Regions from separate parts of the Microbacterium sp. Soil_N32 genome, predicted to be linked through region 3. Evidence: predicted binding sites of a transcription regulator. Region 3 holds the regulator's gene; each other region holds the start of a gene.
What was found. Region 3 encodes LexA, which represses DNA repair genes until DNA is damaged. Its sites were predicted from a motif close to TCGAACANNTGTTCGA; they were not measured.

Region 1: the regulator LexA is predicted to act here: its motif matches at 875-890, upstream of AC3A3J_RS01885 (Rv2578c family radical SAM protein).
Region 2: the regulator LexA is predicted to act here: its motif matches at 727-742, upstream of recA (recombinase RecA).

Annotation. Positions count from the first base shown of each region.
Region 1 is NZ_JBDGME010000010.1:16,737-19,002, reverse strand. It holds gene AC3A3J_RS01890 (M15 family metallopeptidase) at 1-812, opposite strand, end outside; gene AC3A3J_RS01885 (Rv2578c family radical SAM protein) at 932-2,104, shown strand.
Region 2 is NZ_JBDGME010000019.1:693,414-695,679, reverse strand. It holds gene AC3A3J_RS11575 (helix-turn-helix domain-containing protein) at 130-438, shown strand; gene AC3A3J_RS11570 (DUF3046 domain-containing protein) at 457-681, shown strand; gene recA (recombinase RecA) at 940-1,989, shown strand; gene AC3A3J_RS11560 (regulatory protein RecX) at 2,001-2,266, shown strand, end outside.
Region 3 is NZ_JBDGME010000018.1:305,913-308,178, reverse strand. It holds gene AC3A3J_RS07825 (LysM peptidoglycan-binding domain-containing protein) at 1-140, opposite strand, end outside; gene lexA (transcriptional repressor LexA) at 448-1,134, shown strand; gene metE (5-methyltetrahydropteroyltriglutamate--homocysteine S-methyltransferase) at 1,224-2,266, opposite strand, start outside.

The sequences.
Region 1 (2,266 bases), on a different contig from region 3:
GGGGCATAGCCGGTGATCGGCGACCCGCCGTCTTCGTAGCGCACGATGAATCCGTACTGCCACGCGTTCGCCGCCACCCAGTCGCTCTGCGGCGTGCCGCCGAAGCCGTCCAGCCCGCCGCACGCCGATCCGCAGGCGACCACATCGACGGCGAGACCGGTCTGATGCTCGGAGTGCCCGGGACGCGCCGAGCCCGCATCAGCCTCGGCCTGCCCCTGGTCATGCACGTGCGAGGCATAGGTGGTGACCTGCAGGCCGTACGACCGGTACCCGTTGTTCGCGCCGATCCTGCCGACCTGGTCGTCGGCCGCGTCAGCCATCTGGCCGACCGCCGCCGCGACGTCCGAGCGCACCTGGCCCGAGGGCGTGGTCGTCTGCAGGGGCACCTCGACGAGTCCGCTCGGGGCGAAGTCGGCCGGATCGAGCGGACGGAGCTTGTTCACCACGACCCACAGCCGGGAGGGATCGCTGAGCGAGATGCACGGGGCATTGCCGGCGACGACGGCCGAGCGGAACGCGGCGCCCCCGCCGAATCCCGCGATCACGGAGGCGTCGTCGCCGGCGGCCAGAGCATCCTGCACGGCCTTCTCTGCGCACGGGTCGACAGCCGCCGTCTGACCGACGTCCACCGTCGGCACCTGCATCACGGCCACCGGTTCGGGCAGCGGCGACGACTCGACCGGGCCCGTCACGGACGCGGAGCCCAAAGACAGCAGAACGCCCACGGCGGTCACCGCGACGCCGATCGGAAGGGCGGGACCGTGGATCGGGGAGCGCGGTGCCGCATGCTGAGCGTGCGGCGTTTCGGGCATGTCCTCCATTGTGCCCCGGGCGTGGGTCACCCGCTGAGAACTGTCCACAGGTCGGGCGGTTCTCGTAGATTTCTTCGACATCGGCTTGCGGTTAAACCGTTCCTATGTTCGAATGAAGCATGCGTTGGCAGGGTCAGAAGCTCGAAGACACGGATGCCGCGGCTCTGCCCGGACTCGAGAACCGGTCGAGCGTTCTGCGATCGGTCACGACGCCGGAGTTCGCCGGGATGACGTTCCACGAGGTGCTGTCGAAGTCGGCTCTCAATCATGTGCCGGGGGCGTCGCGGATGCCTTTCGCGTGGACGATCAACCCGTACCGCGGCTGTTCGCACGCCTGCGTGTACTGCTTCGCGCGCGGCACGCACGAGTATCTGGACCTCGACGGAGGGTCGGATTTCGACTCGCAGATCGTGGTCAAGGTGAACGTCGTCGAGGTGCTCGAACGCGAATTGCGCCGCGGCAACTGGCAGCACGAGACGGTCGCGCTGGGCACGAACACCGACCCGTATCAGCGGGCCGAGGGGCGGTACACGCTCATGCCCGGCATCATCGAGGCGCTCGCGGCATCCGGCACGCCGATCTCGATCCTCACCAAGGGCACACTGATCCGGCGCGACATCCCCCTGCTCGTCGAGGCGGCGAAACGTGTACCGGTCGACGTGCAGATGTCGATCGCGATGTACGACGACGACCTGCAGAAGGCGATCGAGCCGGGCACCCCGACCACGCAGGCGCGGCTCGACACGGTGAAGGCGCTGTCGGACGCCGGATTCCCGGTCACCGTGTTCCTGATGCCGATCCTCCCCCACATGACCGACTCGGTCGAGGCGATCGACCATGCACTCGCGCGCATCAAGGCGGCCGGAGCACGCTCCGTCATCTACGGCGCCCTCCATCTGCGCCCGGGGGTGAAGCCGTGGTTCTTCCAGTGGCTCGGCGAGCACCGGCCCGACCTGGTGTCGTCGTACCGGGGGCTTTACCCAGGTGCCTCGGTGGAGGCCCCGAAGCCCTACCGGCAATGGCTGGCGCGACGGGCGAAGCCGCTGATCCGACTGCACGGGCTCGACGGTCGGCATGAAGACGACTACCCCCGCCGCGGATCGCGCGCCGGGGAAGGACACGTGCAGTCCATCTGGCGGCAGAACGACGATCAGGGCGGAGCGCGGGAGTCGGGTACCGTCACCGGTCCCGGGCCCGTGCGCACCACGCGGCGCCTGACCCCGGGACGAGCCGCGACGGTGTCGTTCCTGCCGGCCCGGTCGGCCCCGCCCGCGCAACCGCGCCTGTTCTGAGCCCGGCATCGGGCATAGCGGCGACGAGCGGCCGCGCCCCGCGGCGGACAGCGTGCGCCAGCCGGCTCGACGGCGGACGGGGCATGCGCAGGCCGGCTCGACGGCGGAGGGGGCCTGCGCAGGCCGGCTCGACGGCGGGGGGGGCATGCGCAGGCCGGCTCG
Region 2 (2,266 bases), on a different contig from region 3:
GGCGGTTATCACCTACGTGCTCACATTCAAACCACAGAGTGCAAGGGTAGATTCTGTGCAGGACGGCGAGACTATACTGGCCATCTCGACGGGGAAGGCCTCGCGAGATCGATGGGGGAGGAGGTTCCGATGATTCTTGTACGACAGGAGATCGGCGATGTTCTGAGGGACTTCCGTCTTCAGAAGGGTCGCACGCTCCGCCAGGTGGCGAGCAAGGCTTCGGTCGCGCTCGGCTACCTCAGCGAGGTGGAGCGCGGACAGAAAGAGGCGTCGAGCGAGATCCTCGCCTCCGTCGCCGAGGCTCTCGACGTTCCCATCTCCAAGATCATGCGTGAGGTCGGCGACCGAATCTCCGTGCTCGAGGGCATTCAGGTCTTCCCGGATGTCGTCCCCGACGACCTGGTCGCCGAGGTCGAGCCCGAACTCTCGCTGCACTGATCGAACTCGCTCCTCTTCATGCGTCGTAGCGAGTTCCTGCGTGCCGTCGAGCACGAGTTCCCCGGACGCACGTCGTCGCTGCTGAACGACCTCGTTCTGTCACCGCTTTCCGGACGGACGGCGTCCGAGGCCCTCGCTGCTGGTGTCCCGCCCCGCGAGATCTGGTTGGCTCTGTGCGCCGAGATGGATGTGCCCGAAAATCGTCGGCACGGCGCGGGGCGTCTGGAGCCACGCAAGCGCTGAGTCTTCGAGACGTGCGAGCGACGGCCGCGAACTCTCGGCGTGTCGTCGAAGATTCGTTCGAAGCGGGCATAGTCTTCTGCACAGTGGTTCCGAGTTCATCGCTCTCCACCGTTCTAGTCGCCGCCAATCCCAATGTCGGTGGCCCCTCGTACGGTGAAGACATGGCCCCGAGCCATACGCCTTGTCGGAGAGTTTGCTTCCAGCCGGGAGCGCCGCGACAGCCTACAGGCGGCACCACGCGAGCATTAGGAGCACGACATGCCATCTCCCGCAGACCGCGAGAAGTCCCTCGAGACCGCTCTCGCCCAGATCGATCGCCAGTTCGGAAAGGGCTCGGTCATGCGGCTGGGCAGCGACGAGCGTGCACCGGTCGCCGTCATTCCGACCGGCTCCATCGCCCTCGACGTCGCGCTCGGCGTCGGCGGCCTTCCGCGTGGTCGAATCGTCGAGATCTACGGACCCGAGTCGTCGGGTAAGACGACGCTCACCCTCCACGCGATCGCCAACGCGCAGCGCGCCGGCGGAATCGCCGCGTTCATCGATGCGGAGCACGCGCTCGACCCGGACTACGCCGCGAAGCTCGGCGTCGACATCGACGCGCTGCTCGTGTCGCAGCCCGACACCGGGGAGCAGGCACTCGAGATCGCCGACATGCTCGTGCGTTCGGGCGCGATCGATCTGATCGTGATCGACTCGGTCGCCGCGCTGGTTCCGCGCGCCGAGATCGAGGGAGAGATGGGCGACTCCCACGTCGGCCTCCAGGCGCGACTGATGTCGCAGGCTCTGCGCAAGCTGACCGGTGGTCTCAACCAGACCAATACCACGATGATCTTCATCAACCAGCTGCGCGAGAAGATCGGTGTGTTCTTCGGTTCTCCCGAGACCACGGCCGGTGGAAAGGCGCTCAAGTTCTACGCGTCGGTGCGTATCGACATTCGCCGCATCGAGACGCTGAAGGACGGCACGGATGCGGTGGGAAACCGCACTCGCGTGAAGATCGTGAAGAACAAGATGGCGCCGCCGTTCAAGCAGGCCGAGTTCGACATCCTGTACGGGGTCGGCATCTCGCGCGAAGGCAGCCTGATCGACTTCGGAGTCGAGCACGGCATCGTCAAGAAGTCGGGCTCGTGGTACACCTACGACGGCGATCAGCTCGGCCAGGGCAAGGAGAACGCCCGCACCTTCCTGCTGAACAACAAGGATGTCGCGCTCGCGATCGAGACGCAGATCCTTCAGAAGCTCGGCATCGGAGCGAAGGCGCCGGGCGCTGCTCCGGCGGATGAGCTCGCCGAGCGCCGGCCTGCGTGACGATGGATGACATGAGCGGGGGCGATGCGCGCGGGGATTCCGAGCGCATCGCCCCCGTGATCCCGCTGTTCGGACGCTCCGCGGGTGACGGGCGGCGCGGGTCGCGTTCGTCGTCGGTCGCCGGCGGAGTATCGAACACGGGGGAACGCTCGAGATCCGGCGAATCGCCGGCGGCCGCCGAGTCGTCGGCCGCGGATGCGCCGTGGGCGTCGACGTGGCACCCGTCGTCCGGGCCGCGTTCGGATTCCGCCGCGCGGCCGGTGCCTGACTCCACCCC
Region 3 (2,266 bases):
CTGAGCGCGGCGAAGGCGATCCCGCCGGCGAGCGGGAGGGCGGCGAGAGCGAGCAGTACGCGACGACCGCGCGTCGTGATCCGGAGCCGCGTGGCGCCGGTCGGAAGGACGGGTGCGGTGGGGAAGGTGATCGTGCTCATGTCTGTCTCCTCTGCCTCTCTCCGGTGACCGGAGTTCGTCATCGCCCGCAAGCGATGACCACGTTGGCGTAGCGTTCGCATCCGCCACTCGGCCGGGAGGGGCGGGTGCGAAGCTACGTTCCGAAGGTATCTTCGAATTCGAACATCTGTCAAGCTTTCTTCGAACTCGTTCGCACGGATTCGTCGACACGCTCGAACAGATCTTCCAGATCCGTCGTCCTCTCGGATACGGTTTCGATAACGACAGACCATCACGGGCCACCGACATTGCGACGCGACGCCCGGATCCGCGCTTCGAAGGAGCACCATGAGCGACATCGCCGCCCCCGATTCCGAGGTCACGCGCACGCGCCGTCGCAAGAACCTCAGCGCGAAGCAGATGGCGATCCTCGAGGTCATCCAGGCGTCGATCGCCCAGCAGGGCTACCCGCCGAGCATGCGCGAGATCGGAGACGCGGTCGGCCTCAAGTCGCTGTCGAGCGTCACCCACCAGCTCGGCCAGCTCGAGCTCAGCGGCTACCTCCGCCGCGACCCTGGCAAGACCCGCGCCATGGAGGTGCTCATCGACCTCCCCGGCACGTCCGCCGAGAACCCCGCCGACGTCGCGACCCCCGTCGGCGATGCGGCTCTGGTGCCGCTGGTCGGTAGGATCGCCGCCGGAGTACCGATCACCGCGGACCAGCAGGTCGAGGAGATCTTCCCCCTCCCCCGTCAGCTCGTGGGCAAGGGCGACCTGTTCATGCTCAAGGTGTCGGGCGAATCGATGATCGACGCCGCGATCTGCGACGGCGACTGGGTGGTCGTGCGCTCGCAGCACACGGCCGAGAACGGCGAGATCGTCGCGGCCATGCTCGACGGCGAGGCGACCGTGAAGACCTTCCGCCGTCGCGACGGCCACACCTGGCTGCTCCCCCGCAACTCCGCGTTCGAACCGATCCTCGGCGACGAGGCCGTCGTGCTCGGCAAGGTCGTGGCGGTGCTGCGCGCCGTCTGACCGCATCCGAGCACCAACGACGGAGCCGCCCTCCCCGATCGGGAGGGCGGCTCTGTCGTTGCTGGTCGCGTCGGACCGTGCGTCTCGCGTCAGACCGCGACGGACACGTCCTCGCGGACCCGCCGCGTCGCCTCGACGATGTTGCGCAGCGACTGTGTCGTCTCGTCGTACCCGCGGGTCTTCAAGCCGCAGTCCGGGTTCACCCAGAGCTGACGCGTCGGGATCGCCTCGACCGCACGGCGCAGCAGCGCCTCGATCTCGTCGACACCGGGAACCCGCGGCGAGTGGATGTCGTAGACACCCGGGCCGATGCCGTGGTCGAAGCCGACCTCGGCGATGTCCGCGACGACCTCCATGCGGCTCCGGGCGGCCTCGATCGACGTGACGTCGGCGTCCAGCGCACGGATCGCGTCGATCACGACCCCGAATTCGGAGTAACAGAGGTGCGTGTGAATCTGCGTCGCGGCGGCCGCTCCACCCGTGGCGAGACGGAACGAGGCCACCGACCAGTCGAGGTAGGCCGGCTGGTCGGCCGCCTTGAGCGGCAGCAGCTCGCGCAGAGCGGGCTCGTCGACCTGGATGATCGCGATGCCGGCGGCCTCGAGATCGGCGATCTCGTCCCGCAGGGCGAGCGCCACCTGGTTGGCGGTCTCGCCGAGCGGCTGGTCGTCGCGCACGAACGACCAGGCGAGGATCGTGACCGGTCCCGTGAGCATCCCCTTCATGTGCTTCGTCGTGAGCGACTGGGCGAACGACGACCAGTCCACGGTGATCGGTGCGGGACGCGAGACGTCTCCCCAGAGGATCGACGGGCGCGTCGCGCGCGAGCCGTAGGACTGCACCCAGCCGTTCTCCGTGACGGCGAAGCCGTCGAGATTTTCGGCGAAGTACTGCACCATGTCGTTGCGCTCGGGCTCGCCGTGCACCAGCACGTCGAGACCGAGGTCCTCCTGCAGGGAGACGACGCTCGCCACCTCGCGACGCAGGAAGTCGTCGTAGTCCTCGGCAGGGATCTCGCCCCGGGTGAACCGCGCCCGCGCCCGACGGATGTCGGGGGTCTGCGGGAACGACCCGATCGTCGTCAGCGGGAGGGCGGGGAGGCCCAGCGCCTCCTGCGCACCCTCGCGCTCGG